2 regions of the Clostridium sp. ETTB3 genome follow, and region 1 is predicted to be linked to the other one. Evidence: predicted binding sites of a transcription regulator. Region 1 holds the regulator's gene; the other holds the start of a gene.
What was found. Region 1 encodes CtsR, which represses protease genes until heat stress. Its sites were predicted from a motif close to AAGGTCAANNAAGGTCAAAT; they were not measured.
Positions count from the first base shown of each region.

Region 1 (14,199 bases):
TCCTTAGTACGAGAGGACCGGGATGGACTGACCTCTGGTGCACCAGTTGTTCTGCCAAGAGCATGGCTGGGTAGCTAAGTCGGGAAGGGATAAACGCTGAAAGCATCTAAGCGTGAAGCCCCCCTCAAGATGAGATTTCCCATAGCATAAGCTAGTAAGACCCCTTGAAGAACACAAGGTTGATAGGTCAGAGGTGGAAGTGCGGTAACGTATGTAGCTGACTGATACTAATAGGTCGAGGGCTTGACCAATAATATAAAATAATTCATATGCAATTTTGAAAGAATAAATTATTTCAAAAATTAATAAGTAATATCTAGTGATGATGGCATAGAGGAAACACTCCTTCCCATTCCGAACAGGACAGTTAAGCTCTATAGCGTCGATGGTACTGCATGGGTGACCGTGTGGGAGAGTAGAACGTTGCTAGGTAATGTGGCTCGATAGCTCAGTCGGTAGAGCAGAGGACTGAAAATCCTCGTGTCCCTGGTTCGATTCCTGGTCGAGCCACCAGGTATGGCGCCATAGCCAAGTGGTAAGGCAGAGGTCTGCAAAACCTTTATTCCCCAGTTCAAATCTGGGTGGCGCCTCCAAAAAAACCTACAAGTTTTCTTGTAGGTTTTTTTTATTTTATATATAAGAAAATATAAAATTTTTGAAGTAATAAAATTAGTAATATAAATGAATTTTAAGATTTAGAACTATAAATTTGATATTACAAAGTATATGTAGATATATCTACTTGGGTTTTAATTTTTATAAGAAATAAATTACTAACAAAATTATTAACATAATAAATAAAGATATCCACAATTAAATTTAATTTAATTGTGGATATCTTTATAATTAAATCTTTATAATTAACTAAACATATCTTTTTTATATAAAATAAATGCAGTTATAAGTGTTAAAATAATTGTAAGAAATATAATTATAATAAATCCTTGTGGATTATCTTGAAGGGGTAAAGCTACATTCATTCCAAAAATTCCACCAATAATAGTTGGAATAGCCATTAATATGGTAACTGATGCAAGAACCTTCATAACTATATTAAGGTTATTTGATATAACAGAAGCAAAGAAATCCATTGTACTAGATAAAATGTTACTATATATATCAGTCATTTCTATGGCTTGTTTATTTTCGATAATTACATCCTCTAATACGTCTTGATCATCCTTGTATTTTTGCATTATATCCATTTTAAGCATTTTTTCTAAAGTTACTTCATTAGCTTTTAATGAAGTAGAGAAATAAACAAGTGATTTTTCTAATGAATGTAATTGAATTAATTCTCTATTTTTCATTGATTTATGTAATCTTTTTTCAATCATTACACTTTTTTTATCTATTTGTCTAAGATAAATTAAATAATAAGTAGAAATTCTATTTAAAATTTGTAATATAAATCTAGATTTTTTAAATGAAAAAAACGATTTAATTCTTCCATTTATGAAATCTGTCAGTATTCTACTATTTTTTAGACAAACAGTGATAATTTCTTTTTCAGAATGAATTATAGCTAAGGGATAAGTATCATAAGTTAGTGAATTATCCTCCATTTCAGTGAATGGAATATCTACAACTACTAATGTAAACCCATCTTCAACATCTATTCTAGAAGTTTCTTCATCATCAAGTGGAGCTCGTAAGAAATTTAGTGGAACACCAGTTTTTTTAGAAATTAATATTAATTCTTCTTCTGATGGTGCAACAATATTAATCCAACAACCATTTTCAATTGAATCTAATTGCTTTAATGATGAATTTGTTTCACTTATGCTTTTGTATATTTGAATCATAAATGTTACCTCTCTATTAAATAATAAATTCTATAATAGGATTATATCATAAAAAGTATTAGATTTTAAAAATATGATTATTTGTGATTAACAGTTAGATTAAATAAGATATTTTAATATATTAATTAAATAATCAATAAACTAGAGATATAAAAGAAAATATAAGCTTGTACTTTCTTTTATAAAATTAGTATAATCAAAATATTGTTAGAGAAAATAATATAGAAATATTTGGGGGATATAATTATGCATAAAGAAATTAAACGAGGGAAAAAAACAATTGCAATAATAGTTTCGTTATTAACTATTACTGTTACATTATATATATATCAATTTTTTAAAATTAATTTTGAGAAAAATATTGAAATTAAATATTGTGCAGAAGTTTTTCTTATTATAATAACATTAATAGTAGTATGTAAGCAAACTAGCAAGTGTAAGCTTTCTTATAAATATTGTATAATTTACGATAAACTAATAATAAATAAAATAAAAAGTAAAAATGAAGAAAATGTTGAAAGCGTTAAGATAAAAGATATACTTTATATTGGAGAAAAAAATAATGCTCCAAAAGAGTATAATAAATGTAAATGTGTAAAACATTATATTAGAAAATTTAATAATGAAAAAAAGTTATTATGTATATATAGAAAAAATGGAAAAGTATATAGGTTTGTTTTTGAACCAAGTGATACTTTAATTTCCCGAATTAAATCAGTAAATTAAAATTATAAATATAGATAAAATAAGGTAGTTATATTAATTTTTTATAGCTAGCTTATTTTTTTATTAAATTTAAATAAAATATTTATAGTAATAATAAGAAATTAGGTATAGAGATTAAATATAAGGGCAAGACTTAATAAAAAAGGAGGGATATATTTATGGAGATTAGTAATAAAGATATATGGAGAGATTCAAAGAAATATTGTATAATATGTGAGAATGAATGTATTGGAGATGGAATTCAAATAATCAATAATTTTATTTGTAATAAATGTATTGAAAGAATGAATTTAATAGACGTTGGTAGTGATGAATATGAGATTATAAAAAATAAAATTAAGAATTCTATAGCACATAAGATTATAAAAAATAAATAAATTAACTTTAAGATACTTGAAAGGATTGTAAGGATGGGTAAAGGAAAATTAATAATTATTGAATCAGGTTCAGATGCTAGTGGAAAAGCAACTCAATCACAAAGATTATATGAAAGATTAATTCAAGAAGGTAAGAAATGTTTAAAAATTACATTTCCTGATTATGATAGTGATTCATCAGCATTAGTTAAAATGTATTTGAATGGTGATTTTGGAAAAAATCCTAGTGCTGTCAATCCCTATATTTCATCAACTTTTTATGCTGCCGATAGATATGCATCTTATAAAACTAAATGGGGTGAATTTTATAACAATGGTGGAATAATTATAAGTGATAGATATACTACTTCTAATATGGTACATCAAGCAGCTAAATTAAAAGATGATGAAAAGGATAAGTATATTGAATGGTTATATGATTTAGAGTTTAATATCTATCAAATACCTAAACCAGATCATATAATATTTTTAGATGTAGAACCAGAAGTAAGTCAAGAACTTATGAAAAATAGAGCTAATAAGTTTACTGGTGGAGAAACAAAGGATATTCATGAAAGTAATAAAGAGTATCTAATAAATTCTTATAATAATTCATTATATATTGCAGAAAAATATAATTGGGATGTTATTAAATGTTGTAAGGATTCTAAACTTAGAAGTATTGAAGAAATAAGTAATGATATTTATGAAAAAGTAAAAAATTATATATAGATTTTGATTGGGTTGTTTAAAAAACAAATTATTTTAAGTTATAATTTTATTTTTTTACAATCCTTTTTTATTACAATATATTAATATTTAAAATAAATAGAAGATAACAGTAAATATTAATATAATATATTATTTAAATATAAAGTTTTAGTAACTTTTTATATATTTATGATAAAATATATAAGAAGAATTTATTAATGAATGGAGGTATATGGTATGAAATTAGTTTTAGCTATAGTACAAGATGATGATGCTATAGATTTAATTGAAGAATTAACAGATAAAGATTATAGAGTAACTAAATTAGCTACTACAGGTGGGTTTTTAAAATCAGGAAATACTACATTAATGATTGGTGTTGAAGAAAAGGAAGTTAAAAACCTTATTAATGTTATTGAAGATGTTTGTAAAAGAAGAAAAGAAATGGTTCCTACATCAACACCAAATACAATTGGCACAAATTCAGGAATGTATGTGCCTTATCCAATTGAAGTTGAAGTTGGTGGAGCTACAATATTTGTTTTAGATGTAGATCAATTTTATAAAGTTTAATTAAGTTGATTAGGAGGTGGCTGTATGAGGGACTTTATAGGACATGAAGCTTTAATTAATAATTTTAAACAGAGATGTTTAAAAAATACTCTTTCTCATGCACACCTCATTGCAGGAGAAGACGGAGTTGGAAAGGGTAAGTTAGCTAATATTTTAGCTAAGTTCATTTTAAATGGAGATTTAGATAGGGAATATGTAGATATTATTAATTATTCAAGTGAAAAATCATCATTTGGAGTAGATGATGTTAGAGATATAATAGAAGAAGTATATAAAAAACCATTTGAAAAAGATAAAAAGGTAATTATTATTCATGAGGGGAATAAGCTTACAATTCAAGCACAAAATACATTACTAAAAACTATAGAAGAACCTCCAAAAGGAGTTTACATAATAATATTATGTGAAAGTTTGGAATTGATTTTAGATACAATAAAATCTAGATGTGAAATTTATAAATTAAAGCCATTAACTAAAAGTGAATTATATGAATATATAAAAATTAAGAAGTTTAATTATGATGAAAATGAAATCAAATCAGCAATAGCTTTTAGTGAAGGGGTACCAGGTAGAATAGATAGGTATTTTAATGATGATAAATTAAGAGAGTTAAGAAACAATATTGTTATATTAATTAAAAATTTAAATAAAAATGATTTAGAAGATATATTGCAGCAAGAAGAAAGTTTTAGCAATTTAAAAAATGATAAAGAAGAAGTATTAAATATATTTGGATTATTTATAAGAGATATTTTAATAAACAAGGAAATTGAAAATGAGGAATTTATCATAAATAGTGATAAACTTGAAGATATAAAAGAACTTACTAAGGAAATGTCATTTAAAAAATTAAATAATATGATAAAGACAATAGAAGAAGCTCGAAGAAACATTAAAAGTAATGTTAGTTGGGGAATGACACTACGTGTAATGTTAATGGGCTTCATGGAGGGTTAAATATGATAAAGGTTGTAGGTGTAAGATTTAAAAAAGCTGGTAAGATATATTATTTTGATCCAGCTGATATGAATATACAAAAGGATACATATGTAGTAGTAGAAACTGCTAGAGGAATTGAATTTGGTGAATGTGTAATTGGAATAAAGGAAATAAATGAGAATGATATAGTTTCACCACTTAAAAGTGTATTAAGAATAGCAACTAATGAGGATATAGAAAAACATTTTAAAAACAAAGATAAGGAAAAAGATGCCTTTGATATATGTTTAAAGAAAATTCAAGAACATGGATTAACAATGAAACTTATAGATGTAGAATATACCTTTGATAATAATAAGGTTATTTTTTATTTCACAGCAGATGGAAGAGTTGATTTTAGAGATTTAGTTAAGGATTTAGCAACAATATTTAAGACTCGTATAGAGCTTAGACAAATTGGAGTGAGAGATGAAGCAAAAATGTTAGGTGGTCTTGGCCCTTGTGGAAGACCAATGTGTTGTTCAAGTTTTTTAGGAGATTTTGCATCTGTTTCAATTAAGATGGCAAAGGAACAAAATTTATCACTAAATCCAACTAAAATATCAGGTATTTGTGGAAGGCTTATGTGTTGTTTAAATTATGAACAAAGTACTTATGAAGATATAAGAAAGAGAATGCCTAAGGTTGGTTCAATAGTAAAAACTAGTGAGGGTACAGGGGAAGTATTCTCAAACAATATTGTTAAGGAAAGCATTAAAGTTAAACTTAAAAAGGGAGAAGAAGAAGTATTAGAAGAATTTAAAATTGATAATATTGAACTTATAAAAGGACATTATGAAGATTCTATTGATGATGATGATATAAAGTTAGAAGTTGAATCAGAAGAAGATAGAAAATTAATTAAGGATTTAATTAAAGGAAATTAGAAATAAAAATTAATAAATTAATTCACTGTATTTTTATAAATGATTTAAAAAATTTATTAAAATTTATTGAAAATTATAAAATTAATACAAAAATGTATTTATATGTTAAAAATTAACTTTAGCTTTAAAAAAAAAAGTAGGTATGATAAAATAATTATGTTATTAAAATATTGGGGAGGTGTTTTTAATGGCATATGCAATTAATGATTCATGTGTTAACTGTGGAGCTTGCGCAGCTGAATGTCCAGTTAACGCTATAAGCCAAGGAGATACTCAATTCGTTATTGATGCAGATACTTGTATCGATTGTGGAAACTGTGCAAATGTTTGTCCAGTAGGAGCTCCAGCTGAAGCTTAATTTAACCAAAAGGGTCATCAAATAGGATGACCCTTTTTTACGTATAAATCATTTATATAAGGATATAAAAATTTTAATTTATAAATATGTATAAAATATAAGTATTAAAAATTTAATTATTATTAAAATGATAGAGAAAGTTATAAATTAAATGAAATTTATAAAAAATAAGTAATAATTAAATAATTTAAATAAAAATACTAAATTTATGTAATAGACAGTGAAAAAAATTTTATATATAATTAAAGTCAAAGAAGGTCAAATAACGTTTAGGAAGGTGAAATTGTGGCAAGAATTTCAGATATAATAGCACAGTTTATAAATGACATGATAGAAGAGGAAGAAGATAAGGAGGTAATTATTCAAAGAAATGAGTTAGCAGATAAATTTAACTGTGCACCATCTCAAATAAATTATGTATTAACTACAAGATTTACATCTGAAAAGGGATATATGATTGAAAGTAGAAGAGGTGGTGGTGGCTATATTATAATTAGAAGAGTAAATTATACAAACAAGGAACAACAATTAGAAGCAATCAATAATGCAATAGGGGTTAGCTTAACTTATAATTCTGCAGTATTGCTTTTAGAGTATTTATGTGAAAAAGAATTAATTACGAAAAGGGAACTTGAAATTGTAAAAATATCAATTAACGATAGAACTTTAATATTAACAGAAGATAAAAATAAACTAAGAGCTGAGATACTTAAGGGTATTATAATGGTAATTTTATCATAATAATTATAGTAGAGTGATAAAAGTAGTAAAGGGTTGGGTCATATTTATAAAATTTTATATTAATCTATATTAGATTTTATTTGGAGGTGACACTGTGATTTTTGGGAGGTTTACAGAAAGAGCACAGGTTGTATTAATAGAAGCACAACAAGAATCTCAAAGTTTTAAACATGGGTATATTGGAACTGAGCATGTTTTATTAGGAATATTAAAGGAAAATGGGTATGCAGGTCAGCTTTTAACTAATAACGGAATTACTATAGATAAAGTAAAAAAAATGACTGAAGATTATTTAGGATTTGGTGATGATGAAATTTTAACAGGAGAAATGTTATTAACACCAAGAGCAAAGAGATTATTTGATGATAGTTTAGATATAGCAAGAAAATATGGGCATAGTTTTATAAATCCTGAACATATATTAATGGCGCTAATAAATGAAGGCGAAGGAGTAGCTTTTACTATTTTAACAAGCAGTAAGGCAGATTTTACTTTAATTAAACAAGAGTTAGATAAATATATTTCAGGAAATGAACTTAGAGAAAATAAGAAATCAATACAAAAAGAGAAAAAGCAAAATAAAACTCCTGTATTAGATCAATATAGTACTGATTTAACTCAAAATGCACAAGAAGGAAAACTTGATCCTGTAATAGGAAGAGAAGAGGAAACTCAAAGAGTTTTAGAAATATTATGTAGGAGAATAAAGAATAATCCTTGTTTAATTGGTGAACCAGGTGTAGGAAAAACAGCTATAATAGAAGGATTAGCACAAAAAATTGTAGCTGGAGATGTCCCTGAAAGTTTAAGAAGTAAAAGATTGTTAGTTTTAGATATTACATCTATGATTGCAGGAGCAAAATATAGAGGGGAATTTGAAGAAAGATTAAAGAAAGTAATGAATGAACTTAAGAATGAAGATGATATTATAATTTTCATTGATGAAATTCATACTATAGTTGGTGCTGGTGGTGCTGAAGGAGCTATTGATGCATCTAATATTTTGAAGCCTGCTTTAGCAAGGGGAGAAATAAAATGTATAGGTGCAACAACAATTGATGAATATAGAAAGCATATAGAAAAAGATGCAGCTTTAGAAAGAAGATTTCAAACTGTAAATGTTGAACCACCAACTAAAAAGGAAACAATAAATATTTTATTTGGATTAAGGGATAAATATGAATCACATCATAAAGTTAAAATTACAGATAGTGCATTATATATGGCTGTGGATTTAGCAGATAGATATATAACTGATAGATATATGCCAGATAAGGCAATTGACTTAATAGATGAAGCTGCAGCCAAGGTAAGAATTTCAAGACTAACTTTGCCACCAGAAATTAAACAAAAAGAATTAAATATTGAAAAAGTAATTAATGAAAAAGAAGATGCAATTAAAAATCAAGATTTTGAAAAAGCTGCTAGCTTGAGAGATAATGAAAGAATTTTAAAAGAAGATTTTGAAAAAATTAAAAATGAATGGAGAGCTCATAGTTGTACAGAAGTTCAAACAGTTGATGAAGATGATATTGCAAAGGTTGTTTCAATATGGACTAAAGTACCAGTAGAAAGATTAACTGAAAAAGAGTCAGATAAGTTATTACATTTAGAAGATATATTGAAAAAGAGAATAGTTGGTCAAGAAGAAGCTATAAAATCATTAACAAGGGCAGTTAAACGAGCTAGAGTTGGTCTTAAAAATCCAAATAGGCCAATTGGAACATTTATTTTTTGTGGACCAACTGGTGTTGGAAAAACAGAACTTTGCAATGTGTTAGCAGAAGTTATGTTTGGAAAAATGAGCAATTTAATTAGGATTGATATGTCTGAATATATGGAAAAACATTCTGTTTCAAGATTAATTGGTGCTCCTCCAGGATATGTTGGATATGAAGAAGGTGGTCAATTATCAGAAGCTGTAAGGAGAAAACCATATTCGGTTGTTTTATTAGATGAAATTGAAAAGGCACATCCAGATGTATTTAATATCTTATTGCAAATTATGGAGGATGGAAGATTAACAGATGGTAAAGGTAAAGTTATAGATTTTAAAAATACTATTGTTATTATGACATCTAATGTTGGTGCTCAAAAAATAAAAAATCAAAGAAAAGTTGGATTTGATACTAGCTTTAACGCAAATGAAGCAGAATATGAGAAAATAAAGGATATAGTATTAGAAGAATTAAAGGTAGCATTTAAGCCAGAATTTTTAAATAGGGTAGATGATATAATAGTATTTAATCAATTAAAAGAAGAAGATACACTAAAAATAGTAAATTTAATGTTAAATGATACTATAAGTAGGTTAAAAGAAAAAAATATTGATTTAATTTATGAAGAGGATTTAAATAAGTTTCTTATTAATAAAAATAAGAATCTTGAGTTTGGAGCAAGACCTTTAAGAGGAATAATTAATAGAGAAATAGTAGATAAATTAAGTGATGAATTGCTTAAGGGGGAAATAAAAGTTGGAGATAAACTAAAAGTTGAATGTAAAGATGAAATATTAGTTTTTTCTCATAGATAAAATTATAAAGAAAAAAGTAAGACTTTATTTAACTGCCACTTGTCAATTTGACAGGGTGCAGTTCATATTGTTCTTACTTTTTTTCTTTATAATTTATTTAATGTTGTCATCATGTATATTTTCATCTAAATTGGAATTAACAATCATATTTTCTATACAATCTAAAGTTGAATTATTAGCATAATTACTAGATAAGTTTTTAGGTTTATAGTCATTTAAAATATTTTTTGACTGAACTTTTTTTAAATAAGATTTATCTATCAAAATACCATCTCCTTAGGATTTATATGAATATTATTTCCAAATAATAAATAATTATGTATTATTTGCGAATAAAAATATTTTCAACTGGTATAGACAACTATATGTATATATAATATAATGAATTTGGGAGTGATAATTATGATAGATAAGAATAGTCCAATACCAGTGTATTATCAATTAAAAAATGATTTAATTAAAAAAATTGCTAGGGGAGTTTGGAAGGCTGGAGAATGTATAGCTAGTGAAAGAGAACTTTGTGAAATATATGAAGTCAGTAGGATGACAATAAGACAAGCAATTGGAGAATTAGTTCAAGAAGGTATCTTAGTTAGAAAAAAAGGAAAAGGTACTTTTGTATGTGAACAAAAAGTAAATCAAAAAGATATGATGAGTTTTACTGAAATGATTAAACAAAGTGGTAGAAAACTAAAAACTAATGTTGTTTATTTTAAAATCATAGATACTCCAGATGATATGCAAGATATTTTTGTGTTAGACAAGTTGTATAAAATAACAAGGCAAAGAATTGTAGATGGAGAATGTGTTGCACTAGAAACTGTATATATTCCAGTTGATTATTGTGGAAATATTAATGAAGAAATGTTAGAGGGCTCGTTATATAAAGTATTAGAAGGCTTTGGATATGTTATTAGTCATTCTAATTCATCTATAGTAGCAGTTAATTTAAATAGTGAAATGAGAATTTTATTAGAATGTGAAGAAAATACACCAATATTAAAAACAACAAGTAAAATATTTACTAATTCAAATAAATTGTTATTTTTAGAGGAAGCGTATTATAAATCAGATAAGTTTACATTACAAGTTAATATTTCAAGAAAGGAAGGAGAGATAATATGAAATTAATAACTGTTGATAATTATGAAGAATTAAGTAAGGTGGCAGCAAGAGAGCTTGCAAGCACTATAAAAGAAAAGCCAAATGCTATTTTAGGATTAGCTACTGGAGGTTCACCAGTTGGAATGTATAAAGAATTAATTAAAATGTATCAAGATGGAGAATTAGATTTTTCAAAAATTAAAACAGTAAATCTTGATGAATATGTTGGATTAAATCCAGAACATGAGCAAAGTTATAGACATTTTATGAATGAAAACTTATTTAATCATGTTAATATAAATATTAATAATACTATTGTTCCTAATGGGCTAGCTCAAGATTTAAATGCTGAATGTAAGGAATATGATAAGAAGATGGAAGAGCTTGGTGGAATAGATGTTCAATTATTAGGTGTTGGAAACAATGGGCATATAGCATTTAATGAACCAGATAAAGAGTTATCTTCAGGAACTCATGTAATAACATTAACAGAAGATACTATAAAAGCTAACTCAAGATTTTTTGATACTATTGATGAAGTACCTAAGAGAGCAATCACTATGGGTTTAGGAGAAATAATGAAAGCAAAAAAGATAGTATTAATTGCGTCAGGAGAAAGTAAGGCAGAAGCTATAAAGGGATTATTTTCAGGAAAAATTACAACAGAAAATCCAGCTTCTATGTTACAAATGCATGGAGATGTAACTGTAATAGTAGATAAAGCAGCTGCAAAATTAATAAATAATTTATAAAGAATAAGCCATAAGATTATATTATGGTTTATTTTTTTTATATTTTATGTGTGATATATTAAAATAAGAAAATTAATATAGATAGAGTGGTGAATAAAATGGCAAAAATAAAATCTGTATTTGTATGTGAGGAATGTGGATATGAATCACCAAAATGGATGGGAAAGTGTCCTGATTGTAGCAATTGGAATACATTTAATGAAGAGCAGGTAGTTCAGCAAAATAAGGCAGCAAAAGAAGCTACAAAAGTAAGACAATTAAGTAAGAAGCCAATTAAAAAGTTATCAGAAGTTAAATCAAGTAAAAGTGATAGAATTGTAACTGGAATAAATGAATTTGATAGAGTAATGGGTGGCGGAATAGTTAAAGATTCAATTACTATAATAACAGCACGACCAGGAGCAGGTAAATCAACTTTGTTATTACAAGTAGCAGATAATATAGCCCAAAGTGGATATAAAGTTATTTATGCTTCAGGTGAAGAAAGTGATAGTCAAATTAAGAATAGAGCAGATAGAATTTTAGATAAAATTGATGATAATATTTGGGTAGTTCAAGAAACTAGTATGGATAATGTTGTTGATGCTGTTAATGAAATTGATCCAGATTTATTGATAATAGATAGTATTCAAACCTTTACTATGGAAGCATTTTTACCAGCAAGAGCAGGCTCACCAACACAAACTATGGAATGTGCAAATGAATTATTAAGAATTGCTAAAGACGACAAAAGACAGCGTGCAGTTATAATAGTTGGGCAAATGACTAAAGCTGATGAATTAGCAGGATTAAGAGCTTTAGAACATTTAGTTGATACTGTATTGATTATAGAATGTGATACAGATGAAGAATTAAGAGGATTAGTTAGTTCAAAAAATAGATTTGGAAGTACTGGAGAAACAGGATTTTTTCAAATGTCCGAAAGAGGAATGGTATCTATAGATAATCCTTCAGAGTTTTTTATGACAAAAAGGGAAGAGGGAGAAGTAGTTTCAGGAAGTACATTAACTGTTATAAAGGAAGGTTCAAGACCTATAATAACAGAAATAGAAAGTTTAGTATCTAAGACATTTACTCCTTATCCAACTAGAATAGGGGAAACCTTGGGAAAGGATAAACTTAATACGTTAATATCAATATTAGAACAAAGAGGTGGAATAGGACTTTATGATAAAAATGTTATTATAAAAACTACTGGTGGAATGAGAATTAAAGAGCAAGGAATAAACTTAGCTGTAATAATGAGCATAGTTTCATCTGTAAAGCAAAGAGGAATAGAAGCTAATATTGCTTTTATAGCAGATGTAGGCTTAACGGGAGAATTAAAAAAGGTACCTTCATTAGAAATAAGAGTAAAAGAGCTTGCAAGAATGGGCTTTAAGAAAGTATATGTTGCAAAAGATTCCTTTATCAAAGATGTAAATATACCTAATATAAAAATAATGGCTATGAAGACATTAAATGATGTTATAGCTGATGTATATAGATAAAAATTTAAACAAGTATATTAATTTATACTTGTTTTTTTGTAAAAAAAACTATAAATAATAATATTTATAAATATTTACAAAAACGTTGAGTTAATATTTATATAATAGTAATATTATATATGTTAGTAATATGAAATTTTAAATAGGCTGAGAATAGTTAGCTTTAATACATAAATATAGATACTAGGTAAAAATAATGGATCAGGTGATTAAATGAGAATTAAGGATGATAATGAAATAAAAAATATATTAAAAATAATTAGTCCAGGAACAAATTTAAGAGAGGGATTAGAAAATATTTTAAGAGCTAAGACTGGTGGATTAATAGTTTTTGGTGATTCAGAAGAAGTAATGAGCATTGTAGATGGAGGATTTACTATTAATGCAGAATATACTCCAGCTTATATTTATGAATTAGCAAAAATGGATGGGGCAATAGTCTTAAGTCAAGATTTAAGAAAAATAGTTTGTGCTAATGCACAATTATTGCCAGATCCAACAGTTCCTACTTATGAAACAGGTACAAGACACAGAACAGCACAAAGAATAGCAAAACAAACAGATACAATTGTTGTAGCTATATCTCAAAGAAGAAATATTATAACTGTATATAAAGGCGATATAAAATATGTATTACAAGATAGTAGCGTAATTTTAGCAAGAGCAAATCAAGCAATCCAAACATTAGAAAAGTATGTGAATGTATTAGAGAGAGTGATTAATAATTTAAACATATTAGAATTTCAAGATTTAACTACAGTTTTTGATGTTGTAACAGCTATACAAAGAACTGAGATGGTAATGAGAATAGTAGAAGAAATAAAGAGATATATATTAGAACTTGGAAATGAAGGAAGATTAATTTCCATGCAATTAAATGAATTAATAAGATATATAGAAAGAGATGGTATTCTTTTAATAAGAGATTATTGTGGTGAAAATGCCGACTATAATAGTATTTACAAGGATATTCAAAGATTAAATTCAGAAGAGTTAGTAGATCTTGAGATTATTGCAAAAGTTCTTGGATTTGGAGGTGTATCATTAGTAGATACATTAATATCTCCTAAAGGATATAGAATTTTATTTAAGATTCCAAGGATTCCAACTAATGTAATAGAAAATTTAATTAAACATTTTAAAGAATTAAGATATGTAATAACAGCTAGCAGTGAGGAATTAGAT
Region 1 covers NZ_CP199832.1:176,423-190,621, forward strand. Annotated here, with positions in the region: rRNA gene ACUN06_RS00825 (23S ribosomal RNA) at 1-251, shown strand, start outside; rRNA gene rrf (5S ribosomal RNA) at 316-432, shown strand; tRNA gene ACUN06_RS00835 (tRNA-Phe) at 438-513, shown strand; tRNA gene ACUN06_RS00840 (tRNA-Cys) at 519-593, shown strand; gene ACUN06_RS00845 (magnesium transporter CorA family protein) at 861-1,805, opposite strand; gene ACUN06_RS00850 (hypothetical protein) at 2,052-2,531, shown strand; gene ACUN06_RS00855 (sigma factor G inhibitor Gin) at 2,690-2,908, shown strand; gene ACUN06_RS00860 (dTMP kinase) at 2,942-3,619, shown strand; gene ACUN06_RS00865 (cyclic-di-AMP receptor) at 3,836-4,171, shown strand; gene ACUN06_RS00870 (DNA polymerase III subunit delta') at 4,196-5,128, shown strand; gene ACUN06_RS00875 (PSP1 domain-containing protein) at 5,131-6,036, shown strand; gene ACUN06_RS00880 (DUF362 domain-containing protein) at 6,224-6,394, shown strand; gene ACUN06_RS00885 (CtsR family transcriptional regulator) at 6,680-7,135, shown strand; gene ACUN06_RS00890 (ATP-dependent Clp protease ATP-binding subunit) at 7,230-9,668, shown strand; gene ACUN06_RS00895 (hypothetical protein) at 9,762-9,932, opposite strand; gene ACUN06_RS00900 (GntR family transcriptional regulator) at 10,071-10,793, shown strand; gene nagB (glucosamine-6-phosphate deaminase) at 10,790-11,524, shown strand; gene radA (DNA repair protein RadA) at 11,623-13,014, shown strand; gene disA (DNA integrity scanning diadenylate cyclase DisA) at 13,228-14,199, shown strand, end outside.

Region 2 (18,427 bases), 810 kb from region 1:
GAGAAATGGTTAAAAGAATGGTTGAACAATACGAACAAGGAATGAAATAACTAACTAAAAAACCAAATAAGTTAATAAAAAATAGAGAGTGAAGCTCTTGTTTCACTCTCTGCCCATTTTTATTTTTTTAATTATATTATAACTTCTACTCCATAATGCTCTGAAATAACCTCTTCATTTTCCCCATTTAAAATAACATTCGACTTTAAAACATCTATTTTCTTATTTACAAGAATTAAATCTAATCTTTTATCTTCACTTTGTGATTCCAAGCTTGCAATTTAACCTTTAACAGTAACCCCGTTATCTTTGACCTGAACTAAAGTATAAGTATCTATTAACCCATTTTTTATTAAATAATCATATCCTTCATCTTTTGCATATGCATTATTATTAAAATCACCCATTATAAAAGAAAGTCTTTGATTATTTAATAGCTTATCTGCTTGATATTTAAAAGGTTCTATTTCATCATTCCACCATCCTGTATGACAGCTATAAAAATTTATATTTTCATTATTAACATTAATTGTAATACTTATATATTAATCCATTTGAAATATAAAAAAGCAACTAAGAATTTTCTTAGTTGCTTTTGGTTGCTTACCCAGGAATTTAATCCCGGGCACCTTGATTAAAATTCAAGTGATCTACCGACTGAGCTAGTAAACTAAAAATGGCAGGGATAGCAGGATTCGAACCTACGAATACCACAGTCAAAGTGTGGTGCCTTACCGCTTGGCGATATCCCTATATGGGGTGAACGATGGGACTCGAACCCACGACAACCAGTGCCACAAACTGGCGCTCTACCAACTGAACTACGTTCACCATATGGAGCGGGTAGTGGGAATCGAACCCACCTTTCCAGCTTGGAAGGCTGGAGTATTACCGATATACGATACCCGCACATCTACTACGTTGTTTAGTATATTATGCTTGTCGATATTTGTCAACACTATTTTTTTCATTTTTTTATTTATTTTTTTTAGCAGTTTATTAACATAGACTTATAATATCCCTGAATGATATAATATAAATGATTAATTAACAATTCATATCATGGAGAGGATTATATTTATGAAAGAAATAATAATGTCGAATGGTAATATTAAAGCATCCGAAATAGGTCTTGGCTGCATGAGACTTTCAACTATGAATAAAACTTCAGTTAACAAACTAATTAATACAGCTTTAAAATGTGGTATTAATTTTTTTGATCATGCTGATATTTATGGAAAATGAAAATCAGAATAAATTTTTAGTGAAGCACTTACCATGTCTTCATCCTTAAGGGAAAATATAATATTAAACAATTAAATATGGAGGAATAATGAAAACTAAAAATAAATCATTAATATTTATTATACTTTTAACTATATTTAGCTCACTTACATTTAATATGGCTCATCCTGTCACACCAATGTTTATAACTAATCTTAAGTTACCTACATTTATGTTTGGATTGTTCTTTGCAGCTATGTCAATAGGAAATTTTATTGGTTCACCATTTTGGGGATCTTTATCTGATAAAAAAGGAAGAATTAAATTTTTAATTTATGGTGCTTTAGGATATGGAATTAGCCAACTTGGATTTGGTTTTAATACAAACCCAATTATAATATTAATTTTTAGATTTACAGGTGGATTTTTTGTAGTTAGTTATCTTACTGTATCAATGGCATACTTAACTGACATTACAAATAAAGAAAACAGAGTTAAGTTTATCACTTATTATTCTGCTGCAAATACTATTGGTTGTGCATTTGGCTCTTTACTTGGTGGAATAATAGGAAATAATAATTTTAAATATACATTTTTATCACAATTTATATTTTGCATTATATTAGCTACATTAGTTTACTTTTTATTAGAAGAACCAGTTAACGAAAATAATTTAAATAAAACTACTAATTATAATAATAAAAAAATAAATTTTTCTACAATTTTAACAAAAAACCTTATAATTATGCTTTTATTAGTTACTGCTTTTTATTTTGCTTCAACAAGTTACAATTCAAGTATAAATTACTATATTGAAGATGTACTTAACCTTCCTCCAACATTTATAGGTGGGTTTTTAGCAGTTGTAGGAATATTAGGATTCATAGCAAATTTAACTTTTACCCCTTTACTTGCTAAACACTTTAAAGAAGTTAATGTTTGTAAGGTTATTACTCTTTGTCTTAGTATATCCTTAAGTTTAATGGTACTCTTTAAAAATACTACTTTATTTTTAACTTTTGCTATAATATTCACTACTTTTGCTAGTATACATATACCTTTACAACAAAGTATAATTACTAAATTATCAAAAGGAAATTATGGTTCCTTAATGGGAGTACTTAATTCATCTAAAGCAATAGGACAAGTTACTGGTTCACTATTAGCAGGATTCATATTTGATTTAGGAAATAAACTTCCATTCCTTATTTCCGCTTTAATAATATTAATTGCATTTATTATAATGCTACCTATGAACTCAAATGTAACTGAAAGTAATATTGTTTAAAATATAATTTGAAAAGGGTAAAACTTACATATTTAAGTTTTACCCTTTAACTTTATTATTCAGATTTAATGATTATTTCATTATCTTTGCCATCAATTACAACATGAGAGCCATAATTAACATCTCCAGTAATTATCATTCTTGCTAATTTATTTTCTAAAGTATTTTGAATATATCTCTTAAGTGGTCTTGCACCATAAACTGGATCATATCCCTCAACAGCTAAAATATGCTTAGCTTCTGGAGTAATATCAAGTGTAATATTTCTATCCTTTAATCTATTAGCTACTTCACCTACAAATATATCAATAATCTTAGTTATTCCTGTTTCAGATAATGGCTTAAACATTATAATATCATCAACTCTGTTTAAGAACTCTGGTTTAAATCTCATTTTCATTTCATTCATTACTTCTTCTCTTATTTGTGGATCTATACCATCTTCACACTTATTTTCTAAAAGATAGCTACTTCCTATATTAGAAGTCATAATAATAATTGTATTTTTGAAATCAACTGTTTTACCTTTATTATCTGTAAGTCTACCATCATCTAGTATTTGTAAGAACATGTTAAATACATCTTCATGTGCCTTTTCAATTTCATCAAATAATATTACACTATAAGGCTTTCTTCTAACAGCTTCTGTTAGTTGCCCACCTTCTTCATATCCTACATATCCTGGAGGCGCTCCAACTAATCTTGATACAGCATGCTTTTCCATATATTCAGACATATCAATTCTTATAATATTTTCCTCTGAGTCAAAAAGATTTCTTGCTAAAGTTTTCGCAAGTTCTGTCTTACCAACCCCTGTAGGACCTAAGAAAATAAATGAACCAATTGGTCTATTTATATCTTTAAGACCTGCCCTTGCTCTTAAAATTGATGAAGTAACTGATTTAATAGCTTCTTCTTGACCAATTACTCTCTTTTCCATTTCAGATTCAAGTCTTAATAATTTTTCTCTTTCTCCTTCAAGCAAGTTATATACTGGAATTCCAGTCCATTTAGATAAAACTTGTGAAACTTCTTCTTCAGTAACTTCTTCTTTTAATAAAGCGCCTTCATAATTCTCTTTAACTTCAACTTCCATTTGTTCAATAGCTGATTCTAAACTAGGAATTTCACCATATTGAATTTCAGCTGCTTTATTATAGTCATATTGTCTTTGAGCTACTTCAAGATTTCCTCTAGCTTCATCAAGCTTCTCCTTTAATTCTTTTAATTTTAAAATAGCTCCCTTTTCTCTATCAAATTTAGCTGTCATTTCATCATTTTTAGCTTTTAATTCTGAATATTCCTTTTCCAAAGCTTCTAATTTCTTCTTAGAACCTTCATCTTTTTCTCTTGTTAAAGCTTCTTTCTCTATTTCAAGCTGTACAATTCTTCTTCTAATTGCATCTAATTCTGCTGGTAATGAATCTATTTCTGTTCTTATCATAGCTCCAGCTTCATCAATAAGGTCAATAGCTTTATCTGGTAAATATCTATCTTGAATATATCTATCAGAAAGTTTTACTGCTGCAACTATAGCAGAATCATGAATTCTAACTCCATGATGAATTTCAAACCTTTCTTTTAACCCTCTTAATATTGAAATTGCATCTTCTACTGATGGTTCATCAACAATAACAGGTTGAAATCTTCTTTCAAGTGCTTTATCCTTTTCAATATATTGTCTATATTCATCAAAAGTTGTTGCACCTATACAATGCAACTCACCTCTTGCAAGTAATGGCTTAATTAAATTACCTGCATCCATAGCACCATCAGTTTTACCAGCTCCAACTATAGTATGAATTTCATCTATAAATAATATAATTTTACCTTCACTGTTTTGAACTTCCTTTAAAACAGCTTTTAATCTTTCTTCAAATTCACCTCTATATTTAGCACCAGCTATCAATGAACCCATATCTAAAGAAAATATAATCTTATCTTTTAACCCTTCAGGAACATCTCCTCTTACTATTCTTTCTGCTAAACCTTCAACAATAGCTGTTTTACCAACACCAGGTTCACCAATTAATACGGGATTATTCTTAGTTCTTCTTGAAAGTATTCTAATAGTTCTTCTAATTTCCTCCTCTCTTCCTATTACTGGATCTAATTTATGCTTTTTAGCAAGTTCAACTAAATTAGTACCATATTTAGCAAGAGCATCATAAGTTCCTTCTGGGTCTTGTGTATCCACTCTTTGATTTCCTCTTACTTCTGATAATACCTTCATAAAACTATCTTTTGTTATGTTGTATTTGTTTAAGATTTGTTTAGAAGGTCCATTTTTATCAACATCAATTATTGCTAATAGCAAATGCTCTACACTAATATAAGAATCTCCAAACTTTTTAGCTAAATCATCAGCTTTTATAAGAACTTCATCAACTTGTCTTGTAATATATACACCTGAACTATTTGCACCTTCACCCATAACCTTTGGCATTTTATCTAATGCATTTTTTATATCTACTTTTAGCAACTTAACATTTATGCCCATTTTAGTGAATATATTTGGTATTAACCCATCATCAGCTTCTACTAATGCAGCAAATAAATGAATCACATCAATTTGTTGGTGATTATATTTTACTGCAATTAAATTTGCATCATTTAATGCTTGTTGCACTCTTAATGTCATTCTCTCAACATTCATTCATTCTCACCTCTTATTAGTATTTTTAACTTTAATTTGATTTTAATACAAAAGTCAAAGAAAGTCAAAGTAAATTTTATTAAAAATTTTACATTTTTATTATACGCTATTTTTCCCATATTTTTCTATTAATTATAATAATTTTTTCTATATTTTATTATAACAAATTTAAAATTTATTTTTTGTTTTTATTTGGATTTATTGTTATAATATTTACAAAATAATTTAATATAGAATTGAGGTGAAATTTTGAGAAAAGAATATATAAAATACCCCTTTGATTTACCAATAAAAATTTCGTATTTAAATATAAAAAATTATCCTATTCATTGGCATAATTCAATGGAAATTATATATATATTAAAAGGTTCATTGCATATAAAAATTGATACTGATTCCTTTATGTTAAATGAAAAAGAAGTTGAAATAATAAATTCAGACGAAGCTCATGAAATTCAAGGAAATGGTGATAATAAAGTTTTAATTTTCAATATAGACCCTTATTTCTTCAGCAAATATTATAAGGATATAAATAATGTATTTTTTTATACTAATTCTAGTAATATTGAAAATCAAAATGGTATTGAATATGATGAATTAAAAATATTACTTTCAGAAATACTTTGTGAATATGTTCAAAAACTTGAAGATTATGATGAGGAAATTGAAGAATTATTAAGAACCTTACTTTACCACCTTATTAATAACTTTCATTATCTAACTCATGAAAAAGAGGAATTAAAAGAAAAAACTGAACAACTAGATAGGTATCATAGAATTGCAAAATATATATTTAATAATTATAACAACAATATAACTTTACAAGAAATTGCTAAAAAAGAGTTTTTAAGTCCACACTATCTATCTCATGAAATAAAATATGCTACTGGATATAGCTTCACAGATTTAATTAATTTAACAAGAGTAGAGGAATCAATAAAATTACTTTTAGATAGCGATATGAGTATTTCTGAAATCTCAGAAGAAATAGGCTTTTCTCATGTTAGATATTATAATAAAAACTTTAAAGTCTATTATGGTTGTACCCCTCTTCAATATAGAAAGAAAAATGTAACTACAGAAAAATTATATGAAAACTCTAAACAACTTACTGAACTTTCATTAAAAGATGCCTTAGATTCATTATCATATAGTTTAGATAATTACAGTAGATTTAATTTTGAAAATAAACTTTGGAATGTTCATGTTGATATGGATAAAATAATTAAACCTTTTGAAAAAATTTTTAAAGAATGTATTAACTTAGGAGAATCTTTTGACCTTTTAATTGAAGATAATAAAGATATATTGGAAGAAATACAAGAAGAAATACACTTTGAGTATGGTAGACTTGAAAAAATGTTTCATAGTGATATGGGTATATTTTTAGATTCTGATTTTTATAATTGGAATAAAGCTAAAGGAGTTTTAGAATTTTTATCTACTATTTACATTAAACCTTTAATTTTATTAGATAATCTAGATTATTCCTTAGAAAAATATATAAATATATTAACTAGTTTTATTGATTATTTTGAAGAATTAGATATAGTTGATATAACTGAATTTAAATTTCAATTTGATTCTAGATTATCATTGCCAATAAAAAATAAGTTACGTGAATTTATAACAACTAACTATAACTTAACTGTATCAAATGACGATTTTTTAGTTACTTCTCATTTAAACTCTATTTATGATACAGCTTATATGTTGCCATATATAATTCATAACACTATTTTTAAGAAAAATTCATTAACTTTTTTAAAAGCATTTGACGTTTTAGAAAAAGAAATTAATATAACTAATGAAGTATTTATCGGTGCTCCAGGAATAGTAAATGATATGGGAATTAGAAAACCTTCTTATTATGCCTATTATCTTTTAAATAAACTTGGAAACAATATAGTTTCTTTAGATGATGGTTACATAGTTACTAAGGCTGAAGATTATTATGCAATACTTTTATATTCTCATAATGATAATGTATCTTCTTTAGCCTGTTATGAAGATGTTTATCAAAAAGGTGGCGTAAAAAAATCCTTTGAAAGAAAATATTCTCTTAATATAGTAAATATAAAAAACTCATCGAGAATAATCACTTATGAAGTAAATGAAATAATTGGTTCTTCATTTAACTACTGGCTTTCCATGGGGTCTCCAGATAGATTAAGCAAAGAAGAAAAAGAAATACTTCATAAGGCATCTTATCCAAAAATAGAATTTAAATATGCTAAAAAAAGTTCTGTTTTAAATATAATAACAGAGCTAAAAGGATATGGTGCCAAGTTAATTGTACTTAAAAATATTAAATAATGTACTGAAAACACCTTTTTTAGGTGTTTTTATGTTTTCTTTTCTAATTTATATATATTTTTTTTATACTTATTGTACAAAATCTTAAGCATTTACGTGAATATAATATTTTTCTTCTTATTATATACTAAAAATATAAATATAAATTATAAGAAAAGAGGTATTTTCATGAGAGGACTATTTTTTAATCCATCCTTATTAAATCACACTAAATCAAAGTGGGCATTTTGGATTTGGATGTCTAATTTATTACATCACACAAACTAAATAATTATTATGAAGCAATTTAAAATATTATATAATAAAATGGATAGAGATTTTTATTTACTCTCTATCCATTTTATTATAGCTTCTTTTCTATTTGTATTGCTAATGTAAAATACTTTATTGATTCTTTTAATTCATTTAAATTATAATATAACTCTGCCATTTCATTATATCTCTTATACTTTTCTTCGTTGTTAGCAAATCTTAATAAAAAATCTGTTGCTAAATTCATATACATTTCTGCTTGAATGTAATCATTAAGCTTTTGATGTATCATTCCTTTAAAATAATATGCTTTTTCTATTAATCTTTCATCATCAATATCAATAGCTAAATTTAATGCTTCGCTTATATAACTAAATGCTTCATCATATTTATTATTTTTATATAAAATATCTATACACTTAATTAAAAACTCTCCACATCCTCTTACATCTTCTCTAGGATATATTTTAGCAGCATCTTCTAATTCTATTAAAGCTTTATCATCTTTATGAACCTTAAAGTATATATCTCCATTTTCTGCTTTAAATTTTGCTAATACCTTCATATCATCCTTTTTATAATTTAATGCAATATTTAAATATTTATCTGCTTCTCCTATATATAATAAAATATTAACTATTGCAAATTCATGATAATAATCACCTTTGTCATTATCATTTTTAAATAAAGCTTCTTTATCTATTATCTTTTTTAAACATTTATATGATTCTTCTATTAAATTTATATTTTTATAACAAATACCTTCATAAAAACATGCATATATATATTTATCATCAAATTTAATTTGATCTTTTTCATAAATTTGTATTATTCTTGAATAATAGCTAATAGCCTCATGATATTCCTTGGTCTTAACAAAAAACTCTGCCATATCACTATAATAAATAATAATTTGCTCATTATTAGTAGCATGTTGATACAAATCAAAATATTTTGATATTAGCAATTGTAATTTTTCAATTTTGTTATCTTTAATATATAATTTAAATAAAATATGTATTAATTCTAAAGCTAAATCATTAAAGTTATATCTAAAAGAATAATCTAAATTATATTTAATAATACTTTCTATTTTTTCTAAGGAATGTTTAGATTTTTTTACACTTTTTATATTATCTTTTATTTGCTCATAAACATCTTGAACTAAATAACTATAATCAATTTGTAATTTATCAGAAATATATTTTAAACATTCATCATCAGCTTTTATCTTTCCATTTTCAATACAACTCATCTTAGAAATCGAAATTTCTTCACCACATAATTCTTTTAATGTAATTCTCTTATAGATTCTTGCTCTTTTTATTTTTTCTCCTGTTGATAATATTTCCATAGCTCCCCCTAATTTAGTTATTTAGTATACCTAAATTTCTAAATATCTTAATACCTTCATTTAGATATTTAGCTGCTTCATAATCTTTTTTAATCCCTATGTAATATCTACCTAAAAGTATTGATAATTCCGCCATTTTCTTATAAAGACCATTTGCTTTAGCTAAATTAAATGTTTCTAACAATATATTTTCTGCTTCATCTTGCATTTCTTTAATAATATATGCTCTATACCAAAATAAATTTTGTTCTATTACCTGTTCAATATTTGTTTCATCAATTAAACTTCTTATTTCTTCTAATACTTTTTCACACTTTTCTATTTCCTTAATTTTAATATATCCTTCACAAATATTAAGCATTGTTTCTACTACATCTTTATCGTTACTTCTCATCCTTATTTGCTTTGCAGTATTATAATGCTTAAATGCTTCCTCTATATTATCAAACTCAAAAAATAATTTACCTAAATTATTTTCAATACTTGAAACATTCTTTTCTGTTTCTAATTCCTTATATACCTCTAATGACTTTTTAGAATATTTTATTGCATTTGCAATGTCTCCCTTTTTGTTATATTCCTTAGATAATGATATTAATGACTTACCATATTCTCTTCTATCTTGAACTTGTTCAAACTTTTGCTTTGCTAAAAAAGTATACTCTAAGGACTTATTTGTATCATCTATTTTAAAATAACTTTCAGCCATTTCATAATATATTTCTCCTAATAAAGAATCATTTCCAATATCATTATATAAATATACCTTTTCTGCTTGTTTTAAATAACTTATTGCAGAATGATATGCTTTTAAGCTTAATGCTATTTTTCCTAAGTTAAGAAACGTCTTTATAATTTGTTCAAAATTATTTCTTTTTATAAATATAACATTTGCAGATAAATATAATTGTTGAGCTAATACTAATTCATTTTTTGCATTGCATATATTTGCTCTTAAAAATAAATTTTTTGCTTTTCTATATTCTAACTTATATTTTTCTGCATAAAATAATGCATTTTCTATATGTTCCTCAGCACTAATATAATCTTCATTTAAAATATATGTTTCTGCACTTTGTTCATAATATATGCATATTTTTTCAGCCTGAGTTTCTTCTGATTCCATTAAATATTCTACTGATGTCTGTAGAGCATTTGCCAAATACTCTAATAAATCCATAGATGGATTTGATCTCCCTGACTCAACTAAACTAATTTGTCCTGGTGTAATTCTATCCCCTGCTAAGTCCTTTAGTGTCATTTTCTGTTCTTTTCTTCTTCTTTTTATCTTTTCACCTAAAGTAAGTATCTCCATGGCATAATCTTCCTTTACCAACATTTATATTAATTGCAAATTTTATTTATATTACTTATTATACCATAAAAAAAACAAAAAAATATTTTTTTTGACTTTTATATTCAATTATATTTAAAACAATTAAAAAAACTGTTATAGAATACCATAACAGTTTTAATTATTTTAATTAATATAATCTAAAATATTATCATATGCGTCCTCAGCTACTCCTTTAATTTTCCTCCTTGTTTTTCTTATATTTCTTTGAGTCTTTCTATCTAACTCTGGTAAAACCATTATTCCTATTGCAACACCAAAAATAGTTCCTATTGCTAAACTTTTAATTACTTTTCCCAAAAATAACACCTCTTTTTTATTTTTCTAAAAATAGTATGTGTATTTTTTTTCAAAATAATCATCATTTTATCCCTAATGCCTCTTTAGCAAGTTTATCTGCTAAATCATTATATTTATGTCCTGAGTGACCTTTTATTTTTTTAAATCTTATATTTATTTCCTTCATTTTATTTTGCATATATTCATTATATTCAGAAGTTATTTTATTATTTCTTTTCCAAGTTCCTAATGCCCATGATTCAATCCCTTGATAATCATATGCTATTGTAACCTCTTTATAATTATTATTAATAGCAAATTCCACAGCCATTTTTGCTCCTAATACCTCACCAGATACATTTCTTAAAGCAATTGCTTCTTTATCAAATCCAATTCCTTTATCTTCATAAATTATCTTTCCATCATTAACAGCAACTAATCCATAAGAAAAATTCCCTTTATCAACAGTAAAACTTCCATCTACATATATAAACAATCCACTTTCACTTTCTTCATCTTGAATATTTTCTAGTTTCTTTCCTTGTGAATTTAGTGAAATAAACTCTTTAGCTTCTTTTTCAGTAGTAAAGCTTTTATATATAGCCCCCTTAAATCCTATTACATCCTTTTTACATTCATCCCATGAAGTATAAATTTTAGGTATTACTGATTTCCCCTTATAAACAGCATAATATTTCAAAATATATTTTCTCCTTTTTCATAATTATTTACTACTAAATTACACAGATAATAATTCTTCTAAAACCTTGCAAATACTATTAATATTCTTTGCCCCAGTAAAGTTAGTAGCATATTCAACAACATTTTTTAAAACTATTAAAATATCATTTTTTCCTTGCCAATTTTCTAAAATAACATTTAATGGAACTTCTGTCATTATAATATTTAATGCAAAAATTCCTATTGCAATATCATCTACTTTTCCTATAAAAGGTATCTTATCCGGTATAATATCACAAGGTACTGTAATATAAGCAACTGCACCTGATATTATAATCTTGGTTTTCATACTTACTCTCTTATCTTTAAGAAGTCTATATATTAATGTTGCTATATCAGGTAATACAAATATGTAATCACTATATTTTTTAACTCCTATTGGCATTTTACCCTTAATTTTTTCTCTTCCTTTAGCATAAAAATCATTTATTTTTATTAATTCTTCTTCATTATATTCTTGCTCTTGTTCATTTTCAAAACTTAATAACTCTACTTCTTTTTTTAATTCTCCACTTAATGAAATTTTAGCATTTCTTAACTCTAAATTAAGTACTCCATAAGTACAATAAATACTATATATATCAAAATCTACATAAGGTATGTCTTTTAATAAATATTTATACTGTATAATTACCTTTCCCTTTTCATAATATATTCCTTTATCTTTTAATGACTTTAATATAAATTTCAATGCCACTTTCCTTACAAATGAAGGTATTCCAACATTTAAAATCTTAACCCCCGTTACTTCCCCTTTAGTTAATCCATTTTCCATGGAATTAAATTTAACTTTAACTTCAAATTTAATAATAACTCCTTTTGAAAATGAACCTATTATTTTAATATCATCATTAATTTCAACTTTTTTAATATCTATCTCTTTAATTGATACAAAGTCATTATATATACTTAATAAATTTTCTCCTGTTAATCCTACATTTATACTATTTATATTCATAACTTGTCCCCTTTCTTTCAAAAAAGTTTAAATTTATCTTGCTTGCTCATTAATACATCTATATTTATACATAATATACAGTATACTTTATTTATATTAAATTTAAAAGCTTGTATTTACATACTTTAATTTTAAAATACTAAAAGGGATTTACAAACTTCAATGTAAATCCCTTACCTATCTTAAGCCCCTTTGTAATAATTAACTCCCCTATTAATTATTATAATATTTATTGCTTTTAAATTAAAATACTGGTACAACTGCGCCTTTATATTTTTCATTTATAAAATCTCTAACTTCTTTTGAAGTAAGAGCTTCTGTTAAATCTTTAATTTTTTGAGTATTTTCATTTCCCTCTTTAACAGCTAAAATATTTCTTCTTTCTTTTAAGCTTTCTATATTTTTATCTTCTGCATAAAATGCATTTTTATTAACATCAAGACCAGCTTCTAAAGCATAATTACCATTAATAACTGCTATATCAACATCTTCTAAAACTCTTGGTAAAGTAGCTGCTTCTAATTCCTTAAATTCTAAGTTTTTAGGATTTGAAGTAATATCAGCTATAGTTATTAATTCTCCATCCTTAACTTCAATTAATCCAGCTGCTGCTAATACTCTTAAAGCTCTTGCTTCATTCGATGGATCATCTGGTACTGCTACTACTGCTCCCTCTTCAACCTCATCTACACTTTTATATTTTTTTGAAAAAGCTCCCATTGGCTCTAAGTGAATTTCTGCTGTATATGTTAAATGTGTTCCATTATCTGCATTAAATGAATTCAAGTATGCAATATGTTGAAAGTAATTTGCATCTAATTCCCCATTTTCTAATGATGTATTTGGTAATACATAATCAGTAAATTCAACTATTTCTACTTTATATCCTTTTGCTTCTAAAAGTGGCTTTGCAACTTCCATTATTTCTTCATGAGGAACTGGTGATACCCCAACTTTTATTACTTTATCATCCCCATTTGAAGAATTACTACCTCCACATCCAATTAATCCAATTGATAATATTCCTGCTACTATAGCAGTTAAAATACTTCTCTTTTTCATTTTTAAATTCCCCCTAAATTTATCATAAATATTTTAATTAACTTAATTTTTTATATAAATAATTACCTAAGCTTTGAAGCCCTTGAACCATTATTATTAAAATAATTACTGTAACTATCATTACATCCGTTTGATATCTTTGATACCCATAACTTATTGCTACTTTTCCTAATCCTCCAGCTCCAACACTTCCTGCCATTGCTGAATATCCTATTATATTTATAATAGTTAAAGTTAATCCTGATATAATTGATGGTACTGCTTCTTTTAACATTACTTTAAATATTATTTGAGTATTTGATGCACCAAATGATTTTGCAGCTTCTATTACGCCTGAATCAACTTCCTTTAGAGATGATTCAATTATTCTTGCAACAAACGGAGCTGCTGCTATTGTTAATGGCACTATTGCTGCTGCTTCACCTATTGGTGTACCTACAATAGCTCTAGTTAATGGAATAATAAATACTATTAAAATTATAAATGGAAAACTTCTTAATACATTTATTATTAAATCTAATGCATTATATATTATCTTATTTGGCTTTAATCCTTTTGGAGATGTAACAGTTACAACTATCCCTAGTATAAACCCTAATATACTTGCAAATAATGTTGAGAAAAACACCATATAAACTGTTTGTCCAACAGCTTGAATCATAACATCAATAATTTTACTATCCATCTTATAACACCTCCAATATAATATCTTTTGATGATAAATATTTCATTACTTCTTCTCTATCTTTTTCATTTATATTTATAGTTAATGTTCCTAAAACATTATTTCTAAACTTCTCTAACTTTCCTCCAACTATTGAAAAATCAATATTAAGTTCTCTTGCCATCTTTGTTATAAGAGCATTTTCTGAAGAATCACTAGGGAAGAATAACTTAATATTTACCCCATTTTTAGGTAATGCATCACCATCATCTTCTTCTCCCAAGAATTTCTTTAATGACACTTCTGGTTTAAGGAATACTTCTTCTGCTTTCCCTTCTGCTACAAGTACTCCCCCTTGAAGCAAAGCAACCTTTTGGCATATTTGTTTTACAACCTCCATTTGATGTGTAACAATAACTATAGTAATTCCTAATTTTTTATTAATATCTTCTAATAATGCAAGAATATCCTTAGTTGTTTTAGGATCTAATGCTGATGTTGCTTCATCACATAAAAGTATTTTAGGCTCTAATGCTAATGCTCTTGCAATTGCTACTCTTTGCTTTTGACCACCGCTTAATTCTGATGGCTTACTCTTTGCCTTTTCTGAAAGACCTACAACTTCAAGTAACTCATTAACCCTTTTATTTATAAATGATTTATCATATCCCCATACCTCTAATGGTAAAGCTACATTTTGAAATACATTTTTTCTAGTTAGAAGATTAAATCCTTGAAATATCATACCTAATTCTTTTCTTAATTCTCTTTTACCCTTTTCACTTAAAAGCCTTACTTCTTTGTCCATAACTTTAACTGAACCTTCATTATAATCTTCTAATGCATTTATACATCTTAAAAGAGTAGATTTTCCAGCTCCACTATGACCTATAAGTCCATAAATTTCACCTTCGCTTATATTTAAGGAAATATCTTTTAACACTTCTGTATTTTCAAAACTTTTCTTTACATTTTGCATTTTAATCATAGATGTCCACCTCCATATTTTACTAAGTAGTCAATTTAAATAAACAAAAAAACACGCTAGAGAATAAACTCAAGCGCGCTATAAAATTCACTACTAATTTACTCTCTCATCATTCAGTTATAAAACTGCAGGAATTAGCACCACGTCTACCAGTTGCAAGTGACAAGTGACAAGTGGCAAATCATTAATTTAAATTTGTCACTTGTCACTTATCACTTGTCACTATTGACAGGTTGCCGGGTTTCATAGGGCCAGTCCCTCCACCACTCTGGATAAGATTCAAATATTAACTTGTTTTGTTAATAATAATATATAATAGTTCTTCTTTTTTGTCAATAAATTATTTATAAAATTTTTCACCTTATTCAAAGATTTAAAATTCAGTTACTTCCTCTTCTATTTTTATAACTTCTGCATCAGTATTGTCTTCCACAAAATCTAAAATAAAATTTATATAAGAGATGTTTACTATCTTATTCTTTTTAATTATTTTAAGTTAATACACTTTTTATTTTATTATTTTCTATAACAATCCAAGCATGAGAGCTTCTATCTTATGCTTTCAATTAATTTTATAAAATCTACCTCATTACTTTTATCAAGATATATATCTATTAAAGCTTTGGTAGGCATATTTATATATCCCTTTTTCCCATTTATTAAGATATCTTCTAATTTAGCTTTAAAATTTTCTTCATCTGATTTTAATTCATTTATAATTTCATTAATTTCACATTTTGCTAAATCATCTATTATTTTTTTCCTTAAACTTTCATTAAACTTTTCAGCAATTCTTCTTTCTTCTTCAGTTAATCCTGATATATCATTATTTAATAAACTAAAAATATCCATAATCCCTTTACTCCATTATTTCATTTAATTATTAAATATTCATTTTGCTTTTTATTCTCTTTCTTTCTATTTTCTCTTGAATTTCATCCTTATGTGTTTTTGTTTGACTTGATATATTAAGCAATACTCCAATTGCAGCTAAATTAAACACAAGTGATGTTCCACCATAGCTTATAAATGGTAAAGGTACTCCTGTAACTGGCATACTTCCAGTAACAACAGCTATATTAATTACAACTTGCACAGCTATTACAGAAATAATACCAGTAGCTAAAAGTCTACCATATTTATCTTTAGCCCTCATTGCAACATTAATTCCTGCTATTATTAATACTAAAAATACAGAAATTATTATTATAGCTCCAATAAGCCCTAATTCTTCACATATAATTGCAAAAATAAAATCATTATGTGGTTCAGGCATATATAATGCCTTTTGCTTAGAATTTCCTAATCCAACACCAAATAAGCCACCTGTCCCTATTGCATAAAGTGAATGAACTAATTGATACCCCTCATCAGTTGCATATTTCCAAGGATTTATAAAGCTTATAAATCTCTTCATTCTATAACCAGAAGTAAAAATAGCTATTAAAACTCCTATTCCACCTAAACCCATTAATATACCAGTGATTTTTCCACTCATTCCTTCTGAAAAAACTATAATAAATGCTACAAACATTATAATAGCTGAAATACTTAAGTTATTTTCCGCCAAAACCAATCCTGAAAATACTAATGCAAATAATAAGTATATTATTGAAGCAAACCACTTTTCTTTAATTTGTCCATATTGTTCAATAACCATTGCTAGAAAGAATACAATCATATATTTCGCAAGTTCTGATGGTTGAAATGACACTCCCATAATTTTAATCCAACGAGTTGCCCCATTAATATTACTACCTATAAATAAAACTGCAATTAAAGTTATAAGCGTTATTACATACCCTGGAAGTGTTACCTTTTTCCAAAAATGATAATCAACAAATGTAAATATAAGCATAGCTATTAATCCCACTGGAGCCCATGTTAACTCTTTACTTAAAAAATAAAAAACATTTTTATGCTTATATAATGCATCATAATAACTTGCTGAAAAAACCATTATTATTCCAATAGCAACTAATACTAAGACAGAACAAAATATATATAAGTCTATCCCTTTATATTTATTTTTCTTTCTAATTTTTTTCTTTTTCCTTACATTTCCCTTTTTTATATTTTTCCCATTATTTTTCATATTACCTTCCTCAGAATATAATTAATACTCAAATTCTTTATTTAGTGTTATAGTAACTTTAGTTCCTTTAACCACCTTATTCCCACTTGCTATACTTTGAGAATGAACATTTCCTTCTCCTTCAAATTCACATATAATCCCTAAATTATTTAAAATTTCACTAGCAAATTCCTTTGTGCTTCCTTTTAAGTCTGGCATTATGACTTCTTTATTAATTTGATTACTATCTTTTGCTGTTATAGTAATAGTTGTGCCTTCTTTAACAGTTGATCCTGGATAAGTTTCCATTGAAACTATAGTTTTACCATTTCCTTTAATTTCTGCTTCAAGATTATTGGCTTTTAATATTTGTTTTGCTTCATCAATAGATTTTCCTCTTACATCTGGAATTATTACATTTTTATAAATTGAAAATCTTTCTTTTGCCAAAGGAGAATCCATATATTTAAACACTTCCTCAAATAACTCTTTCATTAATGGTGCTGCAACTTCCCCTCCATAATAAGCTCCATTACTTGGTTCATCTACAGCTATAAATACTGTTATTTGTGGATTTTCTATTGGTGCAAGCGCTATCATAGATGAAATATATTTATCCTTTGAATAAGTTCCTGTATTAGGATCAACTTTTTGTGCTGTACCAGTTTTTCCTCCAACATTATATCCTTGTACAAATGCACCATATGGCCCATCTTTAGTTACAGTTCTTTCTAAATAACTTCTAAGTAATGCAGTACTTGAATCTGTTAATAAATCTTTTTTTACACTAACCTTTACTTCTTCATCTATTACTCTATTTCCACTTTCATCTTCATGAGAAATTTCCTTTACTATATGTGGTTGTATTAAATCTCCACCATTTGCAATTGCATTAAAAGCCGCCATAAGTTGTAATGATGTTACTGTGTTAGTTTGTCCAAATGATATTGTTGCTAAATCTATAGCAGAAACTGTATCACTTGATTTAACTATACCTGATGCTTCTCCAGGTAAATCAATTCCCGTTGTTTTACCAAAACCTAATTTATAAATATATTCATTTAGCTTTTCAATTCCAAGTCTTTCTCCAATTTCCATCATTCCAACATTACAAGAATTTTTTAATACTTCAGCTAAAGTTTGAGTTCCATGGCCTTCACGTTTCCAGCATTTAACTGTTGTATTTCCAAATTTAACTCCACCATTACATACAAATG
Region 2 covers NZ_CP199832.1:989,000-1,007,426, reverse strand. Annotated here, with positions in the region: gene ACUN06_RS04960 (alpha/beta-type small acid-soluble spore protein) at 1-50, shown strand, start outside; gene ACUN06_RS04955 (hypothetical protein) at 132-272, opposite strand; gene ACUN06_RS04950 (hypothetical protein) at 282-407, opposite strand; tRNA gene ACUN06_RS04945 (tRNA-Lys) at 597-672, opposite strand; tRNA gene ACUN06_RS04940 (tRNA-Gln) at 678-752, opposite strand; tRNA gene ACUN06_RS04935 (tRNA-His) at 756-831, opposite strand; tRNA gene ACUN06_RS04930 (tRNA-Gly) at 836-909, opposite strand; gene ACUN06_RS04925 (aldo/keto reductase) at 1,096-1,245, shown strand; gene ACUN06_RS04920 (MFS transporter) at 1,334-2,512, shown strand; gene clpB (ATP-dependent chaperone ClpB) at 2,568-5,168, opposite strand; gene ACUN06_RS04910 (AraC family transcriptional regulator) at 5,418-7,484, shown strand; gene ACUN06_RS04905 (helix-turn-helix domain-containing protein) at 7,828-9,090, opposite strand; gene ACUN06_RS04900 (helix-turn-helix domain-containing protein) at 9,104-10,405, opposite strand; gene ACUN06_RS04895 (YtxH domain-containing protein) at 10,571-10,753, opposite strand; gene ACUN06_RS04890 (ribonuclease H family protein) at 10,806-11,423, opposite strand; gene ACUN06_RS04885 (YkvA family protein) at 11,463-12,422, opposite strand; gene ACUN06_RS04880 (MetQ/NlpA family ABC transporter substrate-binding protein) at 12,666-13,484, opposite strand; gene ACUN06_RS04875 (methionine ABC transporter permease) at 13,522-14,169, opposite strand; gene ACUN06_RS04870 (methionine ABC transporter ATP-binding protein) at 14,171-15,136, opposite strand; SAM riboswitch class I at 15,240-15,415, opposite strand; gene ACUN06_RS04865 (hypothetical protein) at 15,686-15,988, opposite strand; gene ftsW (putative lipid II flippase FtsW) at 16,020-17,231, opposite strand; gene ACUN06_RS04855 (stage V sporulation protein D) at 17,253-18,427, opposite strand, start outside.
Region 2: a site for CtsR is predicted at 5,219-5,238, ahead of clpB (ATP-dependent chaperone ClpB). Genes of this name have one in related genera too.